2 regions of the Faecalibacterium sp. BIOML-A1 genome follow, and region 1 is predicted to be linked to the other one. Evidence: predicted binding sites of a transcription regulator. Region 1 holds the regulator's gene; the other holds the start of a gene.

Evidence for each region. The regulator HrcA, encoded in region 1, represses chaperone genes, less so after heat shock. The targets are predictions, from matches to a motif close to TGTTAGCACTCNNNNNNNNNGAGTGCTAACA.
Region 2: a site for HrcA is predicted at 1,232-1,262, ahead of GKG36_RS00465 (Hsp20/alpha crystallin family protein). Genes of this name have one in related genera too.

Annotation. Positions count from the first base shown of each region.
Region 1 covers NZ_WKZJ01000009.1:10,425-15,651, reverse strand. Annotated here, with positions in the region: gene dnaK (molecular chaperone DnaK) at 1-1,131, opposite strand, end outside; gene GKG36_RS10155 (nucleotide exchange factor GrpE) at 1,233-1,862, opposite strand; gene hrcA (heat-inducible transcriptional repressor HrcA) at 1,859-2,932, opposite strand; gene GKG36_RS10145 (hypothetical protein) at 3,570-5,090, shown strand; gene GKG36_RS10140 (stage V sporulation T C-terminal domain-containing protein) at 5,161-5,227, opposite strand, start outside.
Region 2 covers NZ_WKZJ01000001.1:84,995-90,221, forward strand. Annotated here, with positions in the region: gene GKG36_RS00455 (macro domain-containing protein) at 1-270, shown strand, start outside; gene GKG36_RS00460 (ADP-ribosylglycohydrolase family protein) at 359-1,162, shown strand; gene GKG36_RS00465 (Hsp20/alpha crystallin family protein) at 1,396-1,860, shown strand; gene GKG36_RS00470 (YitT family protein) at 2,109-2,966, shown strand; gene GKG36_RS00475 (alcohol dehydrogenase) at 3,073-4,107, shown strand; gene ade (adenine deaminase) at 4,280-5,227, shown strand, end outside.

The sequences.
Region 1 (5,227 bases):
GCCGCCCAGAGTCTCAATGCCCAGGCTCAGCGGGGTGACATCCAGCAGCAGCAGGCCCTTGACATCGCCCTGCAGCACGCCGCCCTGAATGGCAGCACCCACGGCCACGCACTCATCGGGGTTGATGCCCTTGAAGGGCTCGCAGTTCAGTTCCTTCTTGACTGCATCGTAGACAGCGGGGATACGGGTGGAACCACCGACCATCAGGACCTTCTTCAGGTCAGAGGGACGCAGGCCTGCATCCTGCAGAGCCTTGCGGACGGGGCCCATGGTGCGATCGACCAGATCAGCGGTCAGCTCGTTGAACTTTGCGCGGGTCAGGGTCATATCCAAGTGCTTGGGGCCGGTAGCATCAGCAGTGATGAAGGGCAGGTTGATCTGGCTGCTCATTGCGCTGGACAGTTCGATCTTTGCCTTCTCGGCAGCTTCCTTCAAACGCTGCGCAGCCATCTTGTCCTTGCGCAGGTCGATGCCGTTCTCGGTCTGGAAGGCATCTGCCATCCAGTTGATGATGCGCTCATCGAAGTCATCGCCGCCCAGATGGGTATCACCGTTGGTGGCCAGAACCTCGGTAACGCCGTCGCCCATCTCGATGATGGACACATCGAAGGTGCCGCCGCCCAGATCGTAGACCATGATCTTCTGGTCTTCTTCCTTATCGATGCCATATGCCAGAGAAGCGGCAGTAGGCTCGTTGATGATACGCTTGACGTTCAGGCCTGCAATGGTGCCTGCGTCCTTGGTAGCCTGACGCTGGCTGTCGTTGAAGTATGCAGGAACGGTAATGACAGCCTCGGTAACAGGCTCGCCCAGATAAGCCTCGGCATCAGCCTTCAGCTTCTGCAGGATCATAGCGCTGACCTGCTGGGGAGTGTACTCCTTGCCGTTCAGGGTCACCTTGTGATCGGTGCCCATGAAGCGCTTGATGGAAGCAACGGTGTTCTCGGGGTTGGTGATGGCCTGACGCTTTGCCACCTGACCCACCAGACGGTCGCCGGTCTTGGTGAAGCCCACCACAGACGGGGTGGTGCGTGCACCCTCAGAGTTTGCGATAACAACGGGCTCGCCGCCCTCCATGACAGCCACGCAGCTGTTGGTAGTACCAAGGTCGATACCAATGATCTTACTCATAATGAAAACTCCTCTCGAAAGAACAAATCGTATTGTTTATGTGATGCTCAAATGTTTGTAAGCGGATGTTATATTCAAAACCCTTTCGGGTTTCTGCTTTGTTATTCGGCCACTACAACGGTCGCATGGCGGACGATCTTATCGCCCAGCTTGTAGCCCTTCTGGTAGACCGTGATGACGGTGCCGCTCTCCTGTCCGTCCGGGGCGGGGATCTGCTGCACTGCATTCATGAAGTTGGGGTCAAAGGGCTTGCCCAGCGCCTCGATCTCCTCCACATGGAGAGCATCCAGCGCCTTGGCGGCCTTGTCCAGCGTCATGGTCACGCCCTTTTTGTAGTTCTCGTCGGTGGTGGGGGCATTTGCTGCCATCTCCAGCGTATCCAGAATGGGAATGATCTGGTTCACCGCAAAGGAAATGCCATCGTTGAACTTCTGGTCGGCTTCGCGGGTGGAGCGCTTGCGGTAGTTCTCGTACTCCGCTGCCATGCGCAGCAGCTGGTCTTTGGCCTGTGCAGCGTTGGCTTCGGCCGCGTCCAGCTTTGCCTTGACGGCTTCCAGCTCACGGGCCTTCTTGTTGAACCAGCCGCCATCCTTCTTCTTGTCATCCTTCGGGTCGGCAGCTTCAGCAGCAGGTTCCTGTTCGGGTGCTGCCTGCTGGGCCTTTTCCTCGGGAGCCGTTTCGGGCTGCTCAGCTTCCTGAGCCGGAGCCGTCTTTTTTGCTTCTTCGCTCATTCCAGATCCTCCTTATAGATCACAGTCCGCCGCGGTACGGCAGCCTGCGGGGTGTCTTTTCGTTTGCCGCTCATGCCCTCGCCCAGCTGATCTGCAAAGTAATGCAGCAGCGGCATCAGTTTCTGGAAGGGCATCCGGGTGGGGCCGATCAATGCAATGGAGCCCCACAGGCCTCCGCCCACCAGATACCGGTCGCTCACGATGCACAGGCCCGGGATCTGCGGTTCCAGATCCTCGCCCAGCAGCACGCTCTCACTGCGTTCTGCCGGAGGTGCGATCAGGCCAGCGGCCTGCTCCTCGTCGTTCAGCAGTGTGAGGATGTCGCCCACCTTGCCGTCCAGCTGGGGCCAGTCCAGCAGGTACTGCTCACCGCCCAGAAATACATGGGGCTTGACGGAATCCTGCAGGATGGCAGCCGCTGCACTGATAACGGGCACCAGCTCCGGGTCGATCTGGCTGCACAGCTCTGCCAGCAGCCGGGTGGAAAGATCCACCGGCGCTACAAAGGTAAGGTTGCGGTTGAGCAGTGCGGCAAGTGCTGCCGCATTCTCGCGGGAAAGACCGGTGCGCACCCGTGCCACACGGGTACGAACGTAACCGGCCGTGGTAACGGCCAGCACAGCCGCTGCGCTGCGGCCCACCTGAACCACTTCATAGTGGGCGATGCACAGATCCTCGGCGCACGGGGTGCTGATGGCGGCGGTGCAGCCGCTGATGGCGGCCAGCGCCTTGGCGGCACCTGCGGCCAGCTTTTCCGGCTCATGGTCGAGGCTTGCGAACACCGCATCCACACGGGCGCGGCTCACACGATCCAGCGGCTGATCGTCGGTCAGCAGATTATCAAGGTAGTAACGGTAGCCCTTGGCGCTGGGCACACGGCCCGCGCTGGTGTGGGGTTGCTCCAGCAGGCCCAGCTTTGTCAGCGCCGCCATCTCATTGCGAAGCGTTGCGCTGGAAACTGCCATGTCAAAGTAGTTTGCCAGCACGCTGCTGCCAACGGGCTCGCCTTCGAGACCATACAGCGCCACGATCGCCTGCAAGACTCGCTGCTTGCGTGCATCCATCGTCATAGCGCCTGCCTCCTTTTTGCGTTCGCTTTGTTTGTTTAGCACTCCTTGTTCCTGAGTGCTAAGACCATTATAGCCAATTTTCCGGTGCTGTCAAGCCCCTTGGAAAAATGTTTTAAAAGATTCATAATTCTGTCATAAAGGGGTGTGAACTCCCTCAGTCAAAGCCTGCGGCTTTGCCAGCTCCCTCTGGGAGGGAGCCTTTGGCATGGTGGCACAGTTTCCGGCTCAAGCGCAAAGTTTGCGGGCGTGCCCGCTCCCCCTTGGGGGAGCTGTCGCGCAGCGACTGAGGGGCTTCAAATCGGCGGAGCCGGAAAAAACGGTTAAAAGATCTTCACGCCGAACAGGCGTGAATCTTCAGTTTTTTCCGGTGCAGCCCACCCCTTTGGGGTTAAAAGGGGCGAGCAGCCCCTTTTTTCGTGGCTCCAGCGCGTCGAAATCGCTGGCACTTTTCTGGTTCTCTTTTGGTGTCAAAAGAGAACATCCCCGGGCAGCAGTGTTTTAGTTTTCCCTCTTTTTCAGCCATTCGCGCAGTTTCGACCCCCATTCGTGCAGAATTTCTTTTGTTTTTGCCCAGTTTATGGTATATTTATAGTAACGAGACCCCCGTATAAAAACCACACGAAAGGAGCGAACCCCTATGAAAGCCAAACGCATTGTAAGCATCCTGCTGACCGGCAGTATGCTGCTGTCCCTGCTGCCGGTGTCTGCACTGGCAGCCGCCCCGGTGTTCGATGCACCCGCCCAGACCACGGCCAAAAAGGCTGCACCCCTTGTACAGGAGGCCGACGCCTCCCGCAGCACCGAGGAGGAAGCCGCCACCCGCAGCAGCCGTGATCTGGACGCAGAAAACGGCACCGCCGATAGCATTACCATCCAGCTGAACGCCGAAGGCAAGCCCGCAGACAGCGACGACCTTGAGCATTGGGTACATAGCGGCGTAACAAGCTATGACCTGAAATTGTATCAAGGCATCTTCACCCTGCAGCCCTCCTCGGAGGCCGGGGCGGAAAGCGCATTGCAGGACACTCTCTATATTTATAAAGATGCCGAATTTAACAGCGGCACCGTCGGCAGCACAACCTTCAACAACGGCACTATCTCCGGTGGCACCTTCCAAAAAGCGGTGCACAACGACGCCACCCCCAACAATCAGGGGTTCATCCTTGACGGCATCTTCAAAGAACAGGTGCACAACTGGGGCACCATCTCCGGTGGCATCTTCCAAGGGGAGGTGCACAACTGGGGCACCATCTCCGGCGGCACCTTTAAGGAAGCTGTTGAGGTATACGCCGACTCCAAGCCGGCTGGGATCGAGGGCGGGACCTTTGAAAAGGGTATGAAGCTCGAGAATTTTGGCTCTTCCATCACCATCAAAGACGGCCTGTTTGACGGCGAGGTTTCTGCCGCAGAAGGTTACTCCGGCATGCTTAGCATCAACGGCGGCTACTTTGTGAACAAACCCTCTCTGCCGGTAGGCAGCGACACCCGCTTTACCACGGTGAGCGATCAGGATGGCAGAGCCTTCCAAGTGCCTGTAAACAAAGGCTGGTCTGAAGGCTACGAAACGCTTTATGTGCCCAGCGGATCACCTGCGCAGCCCAACACCATTACCGTAAAGACCGCTGCCCCACTGACCGACTGCCTTGCAGGCGACGTATCCATTATGGGAACCGATAAAGTACAGCTAAATAATGACGGCAGTTACACCATTGAGGTATACCAGCCGACGTCCATCGTGCTGGTGACCGCGGAGCCCGCGCCGGGCGAACCCGGCGGCGAGCTTGACCCGGAGTTCTCCTCCGGCGCAGCCGCGCTCGGCATCGTGCTGGGCACTGCAGGTCTGGGTTATGTCACCTATGTCTGCGGTTCTTCCCTGTACCTGCACTATGTTTTGCCGGACGGCTTTATCCCCTCCACCCGGCAGGAGCTGGCCACCGTCCTGTGGACGACTGCCGGTAAGCCCGACCCCGTAAGCACCGCCCTGTATACCGATATCCCCGCTGACGCTATCGAGCAGCAGAAAGCCGCCCGCTGGTGCGCAGAGCAGGGTCTGCTCTCCGACCACGGCGAAACCTTTGGCCCGGACACCAAGGTGACCAATGCACGCATCATCCGCGCATGGAACAGCCTGAAAAAAGTGCCCGTGACCATCAAATAATCATCCTCACATTCATCCTTTCATGTACACCGCCGCCCGGCTTGCTTCCACAGGCCGGGCGGCGGTGTTTTCACTCTTCCATCTGCCTTGCCAGAAATGCCGCTGCCACATTCACGGCCTTGAGCTGGGCAGCATCC
Region 2 (5,227 bases), on a different contig from region 1:
AAGCAGTCCAACATCTCCCGGCAGCATTTCTCCAAAATTCAGTGCAATCGCGACTACAACCCCAAAAAGAAAACGGTGCTGGCCTTTGCGGTTGGGCTGCACCTGTCCGAAGATGAAACCATCGACCTGCTCAAAAGCGCAGGCTATGCCTTCTCCGACGGCTCCAAACGGGACTGGATCGTGCGGTACTGTCTGGAACAGAAAATTTATAATATCAATCAGGTCAACACCCTTTTGTTCCAATGGGATCAGGAGTTGTTGGGTGCGTGATTTGTCGCCTGCCCGTTGACCTTTTGCCCTCCGGTTTGTGGTATCCTTTTGCCAACGAAAGCGATCATAGGTAAGGGAGGAAACAGCCATGTTAGGAGCAATCTTGGGTGACATCGTGGGCAGTCCCTATGAATTTGACCACAACAATTACAAGCACAAGGATTTTCCGCTGCTGAGCGAGAAATCGCACTTCACCGATGATACGGTCATGACCGTTGCGGTGGCAGTTGGTCTGATTGACGGAAAGGGTCTGCCGGAGAGAACATTTTGTGCAGTGCAGCATGAAATGCGGTTCTGGGGCCGTGAATATCCCCATGCCGGTTACGGCGGGATGTTCCGCCGGTGGCTGCACGCAGAAAATCCGAAGCCCTATGGTAGTTTCGGCAACGGCTCGGCTATGCGGGTGTCGGCAGCGGGCTGGCTGTTCGATACGCTGGACAAAACGCTGGAAATGGCAAAAGTGACCGCTGAAGTCACCCACAACCACCCGGAGGGCATCAAAGGCGCGCAGGCCACGGCGGCAGTGATTTTTCTGGCCCGTACCGGCCACGGCAAGCCGGAAATCAAACAATATGTGGAGCAGACCTTCGGTTATGACCTGAACCGTACCTGCGATGAAATTCGGCCGACTTATCATCATGTGGAGACCTGTCAGGAAACTGTGCCGGAAGCAATCAATGCTTTTCTGGAAAGCGTCAGTTTTGAGGATGCACTTCGCAATGCGGTCTCTCTGGGCGGCGACAGCGACACCCTTGCCTGCATCACCGGCGGCATTGCCGAAGCTTTTTACGGGATGCCGCAGGAACTGCGGGACGAGACTTTGAAACGTCTGCCGGAGGATATCCGGGAAGCATATGAACTGTTGTGCTTCATGATTGCCAAGATGATATAAAATGCGATGATGCGACTGAATTTTGAAAAGATTGCATAGGATTTTATAAAAGTATTATTCTTTTATGAATTTTAGCGCTCTTCTATTGACACTGCTAATTAACGGTGCTATAACAGTGGCGTGCTCAGGAGGAAGGGCAAAAGGAGAGCCGCTAGGCTCCCCGGAAAGCCCTTCTGAATGGACGCTTCAGATTTTTTGCCCCGACCCGAACGCCGGGATTGGAGGAATGATTTATGCTTATGCCGACTGTTTTCCATGAAAACCTGTTCGATGATTTCTTCGATCCGTTCTGGAATGACGCTGCACTGGAACGTATGATGAACCGTGAGGCTCGTGATACCTTTGGTAAGCGTGGTGCAAACATGATGAAGACCGATGTCAAACAGACGGACAACGGCTACGAAGTAGCGGTTGACCTGCCGGGCTGCAAGAAGGAAGACGTTCAGATGGATCTGAACGACGGCTACCTGACCATTCAGGCAGTGCGCAGCCACAGCAACGACGAAAAGGATAAGAAGGGCCGCTATCTGCGGCGCGAATCCTTCTCCGGCACCTGCGCGCGCAGTTTCTACGTGGGCGATGTGAAGAAGGAAGACATCCACGCAAAGTTCGAGGATGGTGTCCTGCACATCGAGCTGCCTGCTCCTCAGCAGACGAAGGCTTTGCCTGAGAACCCGAACCTGATTGAGATCGAGTAAATGCCGACCGTGTGCGCCAAGGCACAACGCACATAAGATGCCCCCGGAGAGCCGCAACAAGCCCTCCGGGGGCATTTTTGTTTCGCTATCTTTTCCGCAAGGGAAAATCATGGTATACTGAGAACAGCAACTCGGAATTTATGGAGGTACTTCACTATGGAATACAAACGCTTTGGCGGTAAGCTCCTTGTCCGCATCGACAAAGATGAGGAGATCGGTGAAACAAATTTGATTTTAGGGGGACAAAGATGAGTGATGTAAAAGGAAAGACCGGCGCAGTCTTGAGGGAGACGGCAGTCCTGACCGGGGCGGTGGCGATCATTGCGGCGGGCGTTTTCTTTTTTCTGGTGCCGAGCCATACATCTGTCAGCAGCATTTCCGGCCTTGGCATCGTGCTGTCCAATTTTGTGCCGCTGCCCTTGTCGGTCATTACGATGATCCTGAACGTCGTGCTTCTCATCATCGGGTTCTTTACCTGCGGCAGAGAATTTGGCGCAAAGACCGTATACACCAGTGTGCTGCTGCCGGTGTTTCTGGGGCTGTTTGAAAAGCTGTTCCCGGAGTTCAGCTCGATGACCGGCAGTCAGGAGCTGGACGTGCTGTGCTATATTCTGGTGGTCAGCATCGGGCTGAGTATTTTGTTCAACCGCAATGCATCCTCCGGCGGGCTGGATATCGTGGCAAAGATCATGAACAAGTACCTGCACATGGAATTGGGAAAAGCCATGTCTCTGTCGGGAATGTGTGTGGCGCTTTCCGCGGCCCTGGTCTACGATAAAAAGACCGTGGTGCTGAGTATCCTCGGTACTTACTTCAACGGCATCGTGCTGGACCATTTCATCTTTGATAACAGCATCAAACGCCGCGTCTGCATCATCACCGAAAAAGAGGAGGCGCTGCGTCAGTTCATCCTCCATGACCTGCACAGCGGTGCGACCATGTACGAGGCCATCGGTGCATACAATCTGGAAAAGCACAACGAGATCATTACCATCGTGGACAAGAGCGAATATCAGAAGCTGATGAACTTTATCAACCGGGAAGACCCCAAGGCTTTTGTTACCATTTACAATGTATCCAGCATGCAGTATCAGCCCAAGATCTGATCGGCGGAGAGCTGCCGCAAAGGGCGGGCCTTTTGCGGCTTGCTCTTTGCCATAGCTGCGTGGTATACTCAAGTCCGGAAAGATCAAAGTGCATGGAGGAAAAAGGATGCTGACCTATACCTATGTTTCCGAGGGCAAATTTGAACTGATGGAAAAACCAAAGCCGGTGCTGCAGCACGAGCGGGACGCCATTGTAAAGGTGACGCTTGCCAGCATCTGCTCCAGCGACCTGCACATCAAGCACGGCAGCGTGCCCCGGGCGGTGCCCGGCATCACGGTAGGGCATGAGATGGTGGGCATCGTAGAAGAAGTGGGCAGTGCGGTGACCAATGTGAAACCCGGCGACCGGGTGACGGTGAACGTGGAAACCTTCTGCGGAGAGTGCTTTTTCTGCAAAAAAGGCTTCGTGAACAACTGCACCGATCAAAACGGCGGCTGGGCGCTGGGCTGCCGCATCGATGGTGGGCAGGCCGAGTATGTCCGGGTGCCCTTTGCGGATCAGGGACTGAACAAGATCCCGGACGGCGTTACCGATCGGCAGGCGCTGCTGGTGGGCGATGTGCTGGCCACCGGCTTTTGGGCGGCACGCATCTCGGAAATCACCCCCGAGGATACCGTGCTGATCCTCGGTGCAGGGCCGACCGGCATCTGCACGCTGCTGTGCGTCATGCTGCACAGCCCCAAGCGCATCATCGTTTGTGAAAAGGACGCAAGCCGCCTGCAGTTCATCCGTCGGCACTACCCGCAGGTGCTCACCGTGCAGCCGGAGGACTGCGCCGCCTTTGTGCGTGCCCACAGCGACCACGGCGGGGCCGATGTGGTGCTGGAGGTGGCAGGGGCAGACTCCACCTTCCGGCTGGCATGGGAGTGTGCACGGCCCAACGCCGTTGTGACGGTGGTGGCGCTGTACGATAAGGCACAGACCCTGCCGCTGCCGGAAATGTACGGCAAAAACCTCACCTTTAAGACCGGCGGCGTGGACGGCTGCGATTGTGAAGAAACGCTGCGTCTCATCGCAGAAGGCAAGATCGATACCGAACCGCTCATCACCCACACCTACCCCCTGCGCCGGATCGCAGAGGGCTACGAGCTGTTTGAAAAGAAACGGGACGGCGTGATCAAGGTGGCAGTGGAGTGCTGACGGTCTGCGCCAAGGCACAACGCACATAAGGTGGCCCCGGAGAGTTGTAACAAGCCCTCCGGGGCCATTTTTGTTTCCCGACATCTTTTCCGCAGCGGCAAGGCGTGGTAGAATAAGGTCAGAACCAATCCACAGGTGAGAAAATCGAACTTCAGAGAGAGGAGATGTTTCTATGCAGTCCGATGAACTGAAACGCCGGATCTCGGCAGGCAGAGGAGATGCTTTGGCCGATCTGGTTTTGAAAAATGCCAGAATTGTCAATGTGTTTACCGATGAGATCGACACCGCTGATATTGCCATCAGCGGAAATTCAATCGTGGGCGTGGGCACGTATCATGGCCGGAAAGAAGTTGATCTGCACGGCAAATATGTCTGCCCGGGCCTGATCGATGGGCATATCCACATCGAAAGCTCCATGCTCTGTGGTCCGGCTTTCGAGCAGGCGGTGCTGCCCCACGGTACCACTGCGGTGGTCACAGACCCACACGAGATCTCGAACGTTGCGGGGCTGGAAGGCTTGGATTTTATGCTGGAAACGACAAAAAATCTGACCCTTTCGGTTTATTTCATGCTGCCCTCCTGTGTTCCGGCTACGGATCTGGATGAATCCGGCGCGGTGCTGAACGCAGAACAGCTCCGGCCTTACTACGGCGATCCCCGCGTGCTGGGGCTTGCGGAACTGATGAACGCCTATGGAACGGTGCGCTGTGACCCGAAGATCCTGCAGAAAATCAGCGACTGTACCGAAGCAGGAAAGATTGTGGATGGACACGCACCGCTCTTGAGCGCTAAGGACCTGAATGCTTATATTGCGGCAGGCGTTCAGTCCGATCACGAGTGCTCCAACATTGAGGAAGCCATGGAAAAATTCCGGCTCGGACAATATATCATGATCCGGGAAGGAACGGCTGCCCAAAATATGGAGGCCCTGATGCCGCTGTTCCGGGAGCCCTATTGCAGCCGTTGCATGCTGGTGACGGATGATAAGCACCCCGGTGACCTGCTGGACAGCGGACACATCGATTCCAACATCCGTAAAGCGATCCGGCTGGGGGCGGACCCGGCAGTGGCTGTCAAAATGGCGACGCTGGTTCCGGCACAGTATTTTGGATTCAAGCAG